Regions from separate parts of the Pseudoalteromonas sp. PB2-1 genome, predicted to be linked through region 1. Evidence: predicted binding sites of a transcription regulator. Region 1 holds the regulator's gene; each other region holds the start of a gene.

The links. The regulator MetJ, encoded in region 1, represses methionine synthesis genes. The targets are predictions, from matches to a motif close to TAGACGTCTAGACGTCTA.
Region 2: a site for MetJ is predicted at 2,283-2,300, ahead of metA (homoserine O-succinyltransferase). Genes of this name have one in related genera too.
Region 3: a site for MetJ is predicted at 2,379-2,396, ahead of L0Z67_RS13165 (methylenetetrahydrofolate reductase). Genes of this name have one in related genera too.

Annotation. Positions count from the first base shown of each region.
Region 1 is NZ_CP090667.1:441,975-446,269, reverse strand. It holds gene metL (bifunctional aspartate kinase/homoserine dehydrogenase II) at 1-32, opposite strand, end outside; gene metB (cystathionine gamma-synthase) at 38-1,297, opposite strand; gene metJ (met regulon transcriptional regulator MetJ) at 1,523-1,843, shown strand; gene L0Z67_RS02130 (malic enzyme-like NAD(P)-binding protein) at 1,919-3,160, opposite strand; gene rpmE (50S ribosomal protein L31) at 3,696-3,911, opposite strand; gene priA (primosomal protein N') at 4,145-4,295, shown strand, end outside.
Region 2 is NZ_CP090667.1:915,060-919,354, forward strand. It holds gene L0Z67_RS04270 (TlpA disulfide reductase family protein) at 1-327, opposite strand, end outside; gene ettA (energy-dependent translational throttle protein EttA) at 445-2,118, opposite strand; gene metA (homoserine O-succinyltransferase) at 2,365-3,312, shown strand; gene L0Z67_RS04285 (homocysteine S-methyltransferase family protein) at 3,302-4,295, shown strand, end outside.
Region 3 is NZ_CP090667.1:2,818,046-2,822,340, forward strand. It holds gene L0Z67_RS13160 (pitrilysin family protein) at 1-2,194, opposite strand, end outside; gene L0Z67_RS13165 (methylenetetrahydrofolate reductase) at 2,440-3,396, shown strand; gene L0Z67_RS13170 (sensor domain-containing diguanylate cyclase) at 3,393-4,295, opposite strand, start outside.

The DNA.
Region 1 (4,295 bases):
GAGCCACCAAATTTATGAACAATATTAACCATTTCTTCTACCACAATGCCGTATGTGCAGGCGTTAACTTAAACGATGTATTTTGCTGATTAGTTGGCTGTACTTGAGCGGCTTTAGGTTGGCCCGCTTGTAAGCCTTCGCCTGGTTTAACTTGATTGAAAACACGTTCCAGATCAGCAATTAAGTCGTTAATATCTTCAATACCGACAGAAATACGAATGAGTGTATCGCCCACACCTGCCTCAAGGCGTGCTTTAGGATCCATGCCAGCATGAGTCATTGTCGCAGGATGGCAAATAAGGCTCTCAACCCCACCCAATGACTCTGCAAGGCTAAACTCTTTTAAGCTTGTTAAAAACGCAGCAGCGTCATTAATATCACCTTTAATATCAAAGCTAACCATACCACCAAAGCCACGTTGCTGCGCTTTAGCGAGCTCATGCTGAGGATGAGAAGCAAGACCAGGGTAATAAACCTGACTAACAAAAGGCGAATTTTCTAAATACTGAGCGATTGCAAACGCATTCTCTTGGTGTTGTTTTAAACGCACATTTAATGTTCGCAAACCACGAAGGGTTAAATAACTATCGAATGGTGCACCGGTAATACCAATGTTATTTGCCCACCAAGCTAGTTCATCACCAAGCTCTTGTGTTGCGGCAATCACTGCACCACCTACTACATCTGAGTGGCCATTAATATACTTAGTCGTTGAATGTACGACGATATCTACACCAAACTGAATTGGATTTTGGAGTGCTGGTGATAAGAACGTATTATCGGCAGCAACTAAAGCTCCACATTGCTTAGCAATTGAGGTGATCGCTTTAATATCAGTTAAACGCAAAATTGGATTACTGGGTGTCTCTATCCAGATAAGCTTTGGTTTGATTGCTAAAATTTCTTGATGATTTTCACTGTTGGTTAAATCTAACACTTTTAGCTTCAATAACCCGCGCTTTTCTAATGATGTGAATAAACGGTAACTGCCACCATAGCAGTCATGCGGGATCACTAAAGTGTCGTCACTATTTAAAAGCTGTGTTGCTAAATGCACCGCAGACATACCCGTTGCTGTAATAATGCCTTTTGCACCGCCTTCAAGTTCAGCCAGTGTTTCAGCCAAAATATCACGATTCGGATTACCACTGCGTCCGTAGTCATACTGACGTTTAGTATCAAAATCAGCAAATGAATAGGTGGTTGATAAATAGATAGGTGGAACGACAGCACCATGATGTTTGTCAGCTTCGATACCATGACGAACAGCTATCGTCGCTTTATTTTTTTCACTCATTTCATCACCTACTCATTAATTGGATGTTTAGACGTCTAAAAGGTTAGATGATCAATTATGAGAAGTCAAAGCATTTGTGGCTGACATAAAGAAGTTTATACATTTACACGACTAGATGGCTAAATAACTAGTATTTGACTATCTTTTTTAAAGAGATAAAATTTCCGCATCTTTGCGCTGTGAAAAAGGCGTGAACTACTTATAACCGAGGCAACGAAATTACTTATGGCTAAATGGAACGGTGAATACATTCACCCATACGCAGAACACGGTAAAAAATCAGAACAAGTTAAAAAGATTACCGTATCAATTCCGCTAAATGTACTAAAAGTATTAACAGATGAACGCACTCGTCGTCAGATCAACAACCTACGACATGCGACAAATAGTGAGCTTCTATGCGAAGCTTTTCTACATGCTTTTACAGGTCAGCCATTACCAAATGATGACGACTTACGCAAAGACAACCCAGAAAAAGTCCCTGAAGAAGTGAAAAAGATCATGCTTGAAATGGGATTAGATATCCCTGTACTTGATTCTGAATGAGCCATCGGATAGACGCCGATTCACAGGTATAAAAAAACTCAGCTAAGGCTGAGTTTTTTATTAGCGTAAATAAATTTAACGCATGTAATCTTCTGGCATTTCGATTTGCGCAACGCCCGACTCAACCGCCGCTTCTGCAACAGCACGCGCGATACGTGGTAATAAACGCGGGTCCATTGGCTTCGGAATGATGTACTCGGCACCAAACTCAAGTGATTCAACGCCAGCCGCTGTTAATACTTCGCTTGGTACTGGCTCTTTGGCAATACCACGAATAGCATGCACAGCTGCAATTTTCATTTCATCATTAATTGCCGTTGCACGCACATCAAGCGCACCGCGGAAAATAAACGGGAAACAAAGCACGTTATTTACTTGGTTAGGAAAATCTGAACGACCCGTTGCCATAATTAAATCATTGCGCGCACTGTGTGCAACTTCTGGCGCAATCTCAGGATCTGGGTTTGAACACGCAAACACCACTGGCTTGTCTGCCATTAGCTTTAAGTCATCCGCCGTCAATAAATCTGGCCCAGATACACCTACAAATACATCCGCATCAGCAATAACGTCTTGTAATGTACGTTTATCAGTGTTGTTAGCAAACAACTGCTTATATTCGTTTAAATCATCGCGGCGAGTATGGATCACACCTTTACGGTCAAGCATATAGATATGCTCACGTAATGCACCACACTTAATTAACAGCTCCATACAAGCAACAGCTGCCGCACCAGCTCCTAAACATACGATAATGGCATCTTCGATATCCTTACCTTGTACTTCAAGGGCATTAAGCATACCGGCAGCAGTAACAATAGCTGTACCATGTTGGTCATCGTGGAAAACTGGAATATCGCAGCGCTCGATAAGCGCTTTTTCAATTTCAAAACATTCTGGTGCTTTAATATCTTCTAGGTTGATGCCGCCAAACGTATCAGCGATGTTTGCAACAGTATTGATGAAATCTTCTGTAGTGCGATGTTTTACTTCAATATCGATTGAATCAAGGCCAGCAAAACGTTTGAATAGTAATGCTTTACCTTCCATGACAGGTTTTGATGCAAGAGGGCCTAAGTTACCCAAACCTAAAATTGCGGTACCGTTTGAAATCACCGCAACCATGTTACCTTTACCAGTATATTTGTAGGCATTTGCTGGATCAGCAGCGATTTCACGAACTGGTTCAGCCACACCTGGGCTATAAGCTAAAGCGAGATCGTTAACCGTTTCGGCCGGCTTGGTTAGTTCAACACTAATTTTACCTGGAACGGGGTGAGCGTGGTAATGTAATGCTTGTTCACGGAAATCTGACATAACGCGATAGTATCCTGCAAAAAAGTTAAAAAGTGAGAGAGCTTGCATCAGTACGATACCTGTAATGTATAAAAATTCCAAGTATTATCAGGTCTATCCTGTTATATGCTATATCGCTTAATTTTAAAGGATTTACCCACAACTTCTGTGCATAGTTGCGATTAATCAGACATAAAAATTCACCTATTTATGACCTTTTAAGCACCTGTTTTTGTATTTTATATGCACGAACACTGCAAATAGCCGAAATTAGTTCCAAATGACCATTTCGACGACATTGCCAGCATTTACTTACAAAGTTATTTAAATTTATTACTTTTTGTAACTTTTGGAATCATTTATACATCTAAGAATATAGCGAAGGGATTGCACTTTGTCTGCAAAATTAGCGACATAATGAGCATAACAAGCAAAAATAGTTATATGGGAAGTGAGTGAAAACAGCATGTTCGGCATAGCGTCTAATATCATGCTTTGTTAATTTCAGGTATAAAAAAAGCACCCTAAGGTGCTTTTTTTAACTAAACAGCAGACATTACTTCTTGCTGCTAAGTGCACCGAAGCGCTTGTTGAAACGATCAACACGGCCGCCAGTGTCTAAAATCTTTTGCTTACCAGTGTAAAACGGGTGACACTCAGAACATACGTCTAAGTGGATGTCTTTACATAAAGTAGAGCTAGTTTCGAATTTGTTACCACATGAACAAGTTGCAGTGATAGCTTCGTACTTAGGGTGAATACCTTCTTTCATAGGGAACCTCTAGTTAAGGCCGCATCGCTCTCCAAACCCGTAGTCTGGCACCATACGTCGTTAATACAATTAATAGGCCGCGTATTTTATAGGCCAATACGCTCTGCGACAAGCTTTAAATGCATCTTTCGCTAAAAAAATAAACAGACGGCGCTTGGCTTAGCATTTGTTGGTAGGTTTTTACGACTATTTTTAGTACATTATCTGTCTGTTCTTGTTTTCGTTGAGCCACCATGCACTTTGTAGAAGTTGCCATAAAAGTCCCTTTACCGCGTACCTTCGATTATAAAGTTGAACCGCTGTTGCATAACATTGAATTGCAGCCGGGCATGCGTGTTCTTGTGCCATTCGGCCCACAAAAAAAAGTAGCGGTCATACTTGCCA
Region 2 (4,295 bases), 470 kb from region 1:
AAAATGATGCCCTCTGTTTATTAAAGATTGTTGAGGTGTTGCATCATCGTCTTCACGAAAGCTAACACCTATCACGCGAAGGCCGTGACGTTTATATTGTTGATGAATTTTCTCAAGTCCAGGTTGAAGCTTTTTACAGTATGGGCACCACGTTGCCCAAAAGTGAAGAATATAAGGCGTGCCAAGTAATTCAGCCGTTTTAAGCTGGCTCCCATCAGCCATTTCAAGCGTGAGAGGAGGAAGTTGTATGGGGTTTTCAAGTTCAGATGCAAAGGTGCTATTTATAAAGCATGAGAAGAGTAGAATAAGTGCTAGCAGGTGTTTCATGAGATTAGTTCTTTTTTAAAGTTGGTACTTTAATAAGAACTAAATGCAAACATTTTTCTTTCAAAATAAAAAAGCCCTGCGTGTGCAGGGCTCTGATAATGATAGCTTAAGTATCAATTAACCTATTTTTTTGTATTTAATACGCTTAGGTTGCGCCGCTTCTGCGCCTAAGGTTTTCTTCAACCACTCTTCATATTCTGTGTAGTTACCATCGAAGAAGTTAATTTGGCCTTCGTCACGGTAATCAAGAATATGTGTAGCAATACGGTCAAGGAACCAACGGTCATGCGAGATACACATCACACAGCCAGGGAACTCTAAAATAGCGTTCTCAAGTGCACGTAGTGTTTCAACGTCTAGGTCATTGGTTGGCTCATCCAGTAGTAATACGTTACCACCTGCTTTTAATAGCTTAGCTAGGTGTAAGCGGTTGCGCTCACCACCTGATAAGTCTTTAACGAATTTTTGTTGGTCGTTACCTTTAAAGTTAAAGCGGCCAACATAGGCACGGCTTGGGAATTCAAAGTTACCAATTTTTAATACGTCTTGACCGTTAGAGATTTCTTGGAAAACCGTGTTGCTTTCGTCCATGTCACCACGGAACTGATCAACGGTTGCAAGCTCAACAGTATCACCCACAAGGATCTCACCGCTATCTGGCGTTTCTTCACCACTTAGCATTTTGAATAGGGTTGATTTACCCGCACCATTGGCACCGATAATACCTACGATAGCGCCTTTTGGCATTGCAAAGTTTAAGTCATCGATTAATACGCGATCGCCAAAGCTCTTCTTCAGACCTTTCACTTCGATAACTTGGTCACCTAAGCGCGGACCAGGTGGAATGAATAGCTCATTCGTTTCGTTACGCTTTTGGTAATCGTTTTGCTGTAGCTCAGAGAACTGTGCCATACGTGCTTTAGACTTAGCTTGACGGCCTTTCGGGTTTGAACGCACCCATTCAAGTTCTTGCGCGATTGATTTTTGACGTGCTTTTTCAGATTTCTGCTCTTGTTGTAAACGTAAATCTTTTTGTTCAAGCCACGATGAGTAATTACCTTCCCAAGGAATACCTTCACCACGGTCAAGCTCTAAAATCCAACCTGCTACGTTATCTAAGAAGTAACGGTCGTGGGTTACAGCTACCACGGTACCTTCGTAGTCGTGTAAGAAGCGCTCTAACCAAGCAACTGACTCAGCATCTAAGTGGTTGGTTGGTTCATCAAGAATTAGCATATCTGGTTTTTCAAGTAGTAAACGACAGATCGCAACACGGCGTCGCTCACCACCCGAAAGGTGTTCAATTTTTGCATCCCAAGGTGGTAAACGTAATGCATCAGCTGCACGTTCTAACACGTTGTCGATATTGTGACCATCGTGTGCTTGGATGATAGCTTCAAGTTCACCTTGCTCTTTCGCAAGTGCATCGAAGTCAGCACCATCCATTGCATACTCGTTGTATACTTCATCTAAGCGATTCAGTGCATTTTTAACTTCGCTTACTGCTTCTTCTACTGTTTCGCGAACTGTTTTGTTCTCGTCTAGCTGCGGTTCTTGCGGTAAGTAACCGATTTTAGTGCCTGGTTGAGGGCGAGCTTCACCTTCAAAGTCTTGGTCAACACCGGCCATAATGCGAAGTAACGTTGATTTACCTGCACCGTTTAGACCTAGCACACCAATTTTTGCGCCTGGGAAAAAGTGTAAAGAAATATCTTTTAAGATAGTGCGCTTAGGTGGCACAACCTTAGATACTCGACTCATCGAGAATATAAACTTGTCTGGTAACACCATGAAAGAAGCCTTCAATTTATAATAAAAATTAACAGCAAGTATTGTATACCCAAACTACCTCAAAATACAGAATTCAGCGTTTATGATAGGCTTAATATCAAGGTGTTATTTACTCAAAGAGTCATACATTTTAATTAATGGCCACTCAGAAATATCACTTCATTTGGACATCTAAACATCTAGAGGTTGAAATTTCTAACTATCCGTTCATAATTAGCAGTCAGATAAGTATGCTCGGAGCCAGCTATGCCCATTACAGTAAAAGATGAATTGCCTGCTATTGCAAAGTTACGTCAAGAAAACGTGTTTGTAATGCCAAAAAGTCGCGCGAAAACGCAAGAAATACGCCCAATGCGTTTGGCCATCTTAAACTTAATGCCAAACAAAGTTGAAACCGAAGTGCAGTTTATTCGTTTGCTCGCTAACTCACCGCTGCAAGTTAATGTTGAGCTGTTGCGCTTAGATACTCACCGCACCAGTAGTAACTCTGAGCAGCACATGGATACGTTTTATCGTTATTTTTCAGAAGTGAAAGATAATAACTACGATGCCATGATCATAACAGGCGCGCCGCTTGCTCATTTAGAGTATGACGAAGTTGCTTACTGGGATGAACTAAAAGTTATTTTAGATTGGGCAGAGCAGCATGTTACGTCGACGTTGTTTTCGTGTTGGGCGGCCCATGCGGGGCTTTATCATCACTATGGCCTTAAGCGTGAACTTAAACCAAATAAACTGAGCGGGGTATTTACCCATAAAAGTTACTTTGACCATGCAGCACTTACCCGTGGTTTTGATGATACCTTTTTAGTGCCACACTCTCGCTATGGTCATATTGATATCGACAAGATCACTGCCTGCGACGAGCTCGTAGTGTTAGCTGGTTCTGAGCGAGTAGGTGCCTACTTAATTAAAAATAAATCAGGCAGCCAAGTGTATATTACTGGTCATCCAGAGTACGATGCGCATACCTTAAAAGGGGAGTATTTGCGTGACCAAGAAAAATCAGCGGATGCGCCTAAGCCAGAAAACTACTTCCCTGACGATAACCCAGACAACGAACCGTCGAAAACGTGGCAAAGTCATGCCTTTTTATTGTTTTCGAATTGGTTAAACTATTATGTGTACCAAACTACACCGTATGATATTAACTTAGTTAGCCAAGACGTAAGGACTAACAACTATGCCGAGTAATGCAGTGAATAAACGCGAACAATTAACCGAGGCGCTAAAACAGCGAATCTTAATCCTCGATGGCGCGATGGGCACCATGATCCAAGAACATAAATTAGAAGAACAGGATTATCGCGGTGAGCGCTTTAAAGATTGGCATGTACTTATTAAAGGCAATAACGATTTATTAAGTCTAACTCAGCCAAAAATCATTGCTGATATTCACCGTGCTTACTTAGAAGCCGGTGCCGATATCATCGAAACGAATACCTTTAATGCCACGACTATTTCGATGGAAGATTACGATATGGCGAGTCTTAGCCGCGAAATCAACCTCGAGTCAGCGAAACTTGCACGCGGTGTGTGTGATGAGTTTGAAGCAAAAAATCCAAGCAAACCGCGTTATGTAGCCGGTGTACTTGGGCCAACGTCAAAAACCTGTTCGATTTCACCAGATGTAAACGACCCAGGTTATCGTAATATCAACTTTGATAAGCTGGTGGCTGCGTATGTTGAGTCAACACTTGCACTTATGGAAGGCGGTGCAGACCTTATTTTGATTGAAACTATCTTTGATACGCTAAATGCAAAAGCGGCTTCGTTTGCCGTAGAGGAAGCATTCGAGCAAGCAGGTCGTAGTTTACCTGTGATGATCTCAGGCACCATTACCGATGCCTCTGGTCGTACTTTATCAGGACAAACCACCGAAGCATTTTATAACTCAATTCGCCATATTAAACCGCTCTCAATCGGCCTTAACTGCGCCCTTGGCCCTGACTTACTGCGTCAATATGTTGAAGAGCTATCGCGCGTTTGTGAAACCTTTACCTCGGTGCATCCAAATGCGGGTTTACCGAATGAGTTTGGTGAATATGATTTAGAAGCCCCTGAGATGGCCAAAGAAATTATCGATTGGGGCAAGTCTGGCTTTATCAACATTGTAGGTGGTTGTTGTGGCACCACACCGGCTCATATTAAGGCGTTTGCGAAAGGCCTTGAAGGTG
Region 3 (4,295 bases), 1.3 Mb from region 1:
TGCTACGAATTGTATCGATTGGGAATCCAAATGACACAGCGGTAGACTGCGCTGATTTTTCAACAATCGTTGCATGATGCCCTTGAAGGGCTGGCGCATCTGGGATCGTTAAACGACTTTCTTTACCTTGTGCAAGCGATGTTAAATCTTTCATCATAGTTGATTTAACATCACTCGGAATAGCACCAATTAAACCTACAGTTAACTTAGATTGGGTAAACTGGTTAGCATAAAACGCTTTTACATCGTCAAGCGTCAGTGCTTCGAGATCTGATAAATCACCATAGTTATAGCTTTCATACGGGTGGCCTTTATAAAGCTGATGATAAAGCACTTCTTTACCTAATTCTTCATCATTTGACGCTTTAAGGTCTGCTTTAATGCTATCGATAAGCTCTTTTTTCAGACGCTTGAAATCATCTTCTCTAAAGCCAGGATTTAACAATTGATCGCTAACAAGTGCATACCACTTGGCAGCATTGTCTTTATGCACACGACCACGTAAAGAAATCATCTCTTTATCGATTTGATAGCCAAAGCTTCCTGCCAGTGGGTATAACGCTTTTTGAATATCTTTGTAGCTCATCGTTTCTGAGCCACCTTGCGCTAGCATTGCAGCAGTGAGTGCCGCTAAGCCTTTTTTGCCTTGTGGATCAGCTGCTGCGCCGGTATTAAATAACCAGTTAACATCAACCAGTGGCGAGCTATTGGTTTTATCAAGTACTTTAAAATGACGCTCTGTTGGGGCTTGCTCAATACTGGCAACCGCCGCGTTTAAGTCAACCTCTTGATCAAAACCTGCCACTTTATCAAGCGCCGACATTGTCACAGTAGTACGGCTTGAATCAACAAAATATTTGTTTGCTACCGCTTTGATATCCTCAGGAGTGATGCTATCAGCAGTCGCGTAAAGTTGGTTAATCACCTCAGGGTCGCGCTCAAAGTGCATGTAGCTTGCAAGTGTTGAGGCAATTGACTGTGATGAATCAAGACCATTGATAAAGCTGTATTTTAAGTTAGATTTTAAATCAGCTAACTTTTGTGCATCAACAAGCTCTGTGCGTGCTTGTGCATAAGTACGGTTAATCGCATCACGCGCTTTTGCAAGGTCCGCTTCGTTTTCGACTTTTACAAAAACATGTAATAACCCAGGATCTTTAGTATCTGGGTTATAGGTAAACATTTGGCTGGCAATTTGTTTATCAACAACCAGCTCTTGATAAAGTGCTGAGTTGTTAGAGAAATAAAGCTGTGAGATCAAATCAAGGGCTGCACGGTCTTTTTGAGTTGGATCCCATGCGGTGCCTTTGTAAGACACAAGCAACCAGTGACCTGGTAAACCATCATTTTTCTCATGTACATATTTTGCTGCTTGTTGTTTTGGCTCAACAGGAATATCAGCTTGGTAATCACCTTTTTTCCAGTTGCCCCAGTGCTTTTTCACCATTGCCATGGTTTCTTGTGGATCAACATCACCAACAATAACTAAAGATACATATTCAGGTTTATAAAACTTAGCGAAGAACTCTTTACCATACGCCATTTGATCAGGCATAGCTTCAATGTCTTCAAAAAAGCCCATGGTGGTGTGTTTATAAGTATGTTTTTCGAATGCTTCGTTACGAACAGCAGAAAGTAACTTACGAATTGGGCTGGCATTATTCTTTAGATATTCCCCTTTTACGGTAAGCGCTTCAGTGCGGAACTGTTCTTCGCTGTAAGTCAGATTTTGAAAAATATCCGCTTCGATTTCGAGTACTTTATCTAAATGTTCTTTTGAGAAGTTTAAGTGGTAGTTAGTGTAATCGTTGGTTGTGTATGCGCGATTATCAACACCTGAGTTTTTTAGAATATCTGAATACACATCTTGCGGGAATTTTTCAGAGCCTTTAAACATCATATGCTCAAAGAAGTGTGCAAAACCGGTTTTACCTGCTTCAACCTCATTACGTGAACCAACCGATACCGGAATTTGCAGTGATACGACATCTGGGTAATCTGTTTTTACTACCATCACGCGAAGGCCGTTTTCAAGCTCTTCTAATAGGTAACCTTGACTAAATACACGATTATCATCTTGGTTTACTGACTGCTCAATGCCGGCTTCTTTAACCATAGTTGACTGTGAATTACTTGCGCATCCACCGAGCGCTAGCGTGACAGCAACAGCTGTTGCTAATAATCTAAATTTCATTATGTTCCCTTGTTAGTTATTTTTCTCATAGTTATTAATCGTTGATTATGCACCAAAGTACCAGAAAATATGAGGGTTGAAGGCAGAATTAATGTAAACAGGTGTGTCAATTTTTACGAACAACGGCCTCTTAAGTTGAGCAAAATTCATAGTCATTGAAAAACTTTCACGAAAAAAATCTATCTAGACGTCTAAATGGCTGCTATATTATCCTCATAGACGCAACTACAGCTGGAATGAGGATTATGGCTTTATCATTACAAGAGAAAATTGAAGACACCAATCAAGGTGTTTACCTTATTGGTACCACACCGCCTAAATCTGGCACTGATAAAGCTCAGCTTGAAACCATTGCGCAAAAGCTATTAGGTCGCTTACACGAAATTGAATACGATGGTGTGATTATCTATGACATTCAAGATGAAAGTAGCCGTACGGCAAAACCACGCCCATTTCCATTCAAAGAAACCGTCGATCCACGGGAGTACTCTCATTTATTACGTAACTTGTCTCAACAAGATGTCATTACGTACAAAAGCGTTGCTCAACGCGGTGAAGCTGAGTTTAACGAATGGCTAGCAGAAACTCGTAATGATTTTGATTTAAAAAACTTAGTGTTAGTTGGTAGCCCATCATCTCATGGCGATATCAAATTGAGCCTGCCAGATGCTTATAAAACACTTCAAAAACAAGATAATGATATATTTTTAGGTGGCGTTACTATAGCAGAGCGTCATGCCAGCAAACGCAATGAGCATGAGCGATTGCTTGAAAAAACGGAACAAGGTTGTCAGTTTTTTATCTCCCAAGCTGTGTATAACGCACAAGCCACAATCGATTTAATCACCAGTTATGCGCGTAGCTGTAAAGCGCTTAGCATTTCACCGAAACGAATCATTCTTACTTTCACACCCTGTGGTGGTGAGAAAACACTTGAGTTTATGCAGTGGTTGGGCATATCTGTACCAGAAGCAACAAAATGGCGCATGCTTGATTCCGCTAACCCACTGAGCGAGTCTGTACGTATTTGTCGTGAGAATCTAGACCTAATATTACAAAGCTGTGCGCATTTAAATGTACCGCTTGGCTTAAATATTGAGAGTTTAACTAACCGTAAAGAAGAAATTGATGCATCTATCAATCTTTACCGTTTACTTAAAGCAACGATGGAATTAAACCTAGCAGAAAAGCAAATAGCCTAAACACGCTTAGAGGCTTGCTTTTTCTCATACATATCTTCATCTGCACGTTTTAGTAGTTCAGCAAATGTTTCAGCACGATGACCAAGTGCGGCATAGCCGATACTAAGGCTAAGCTCTGGCAAGCCCTGACTTTGCAGGTTTGCCTTAAACGTGCTTTCAAGCTTTTTCATAATCGTATCGATACAATCACCATTATTAACTTGAAGAAGCGCAACAAACTCATCACCGCCTAATCGACCGATAATATCAGCCTCTCGTAAGGTGCCTTTCATTGTGTCAGCAAGGCTAATTAGAGCTTGATCTCCTACCTCATGACCATAATTATCATTAAGCGGTTTAAAGTCATTAATATCAATAAATAAGCAGCATACTTCAAAGCCTAGACGAGCTGCTAGATTTAATTTATGTTGCGAAAGTAAATCGAGGGCGCGGCGGTTATAGATATTCGTTAATGGGTCTAGCATCGCAATTTCACGCATTTGTGCGAAACTATCTAACAGTGCTAAATCATCTTCAACCATGTCTCTAAGTTGCTTTATCAGCTCTATTAGGCTTGGTTGATAATGAGTTTGCTCAAAATCCATCACACAAAATGTGCCAAATGGCTCTCCATTGGGCCAACAAATTGGTACACCCAAATATGATTCAATGCCATCTTTAATGTAGGGACTGTCATGCCACTGACTGTCCTCACTCACATGCGGGACATAAAGTGGTGCTAAATCACGCACCACTCGCTTACAAAAGATATTATCGTCAGCACTTGATTCTGCACCAACATCATAGGGGTTTTCTTGTTGTTGGCTTGACACAATGATGCGATACGCATCATCACTTTTCTGCACGATAAAACCAGCTGGCGCAGAAAATAGCTCAGTCATTAAATCGATTGTTTTTTG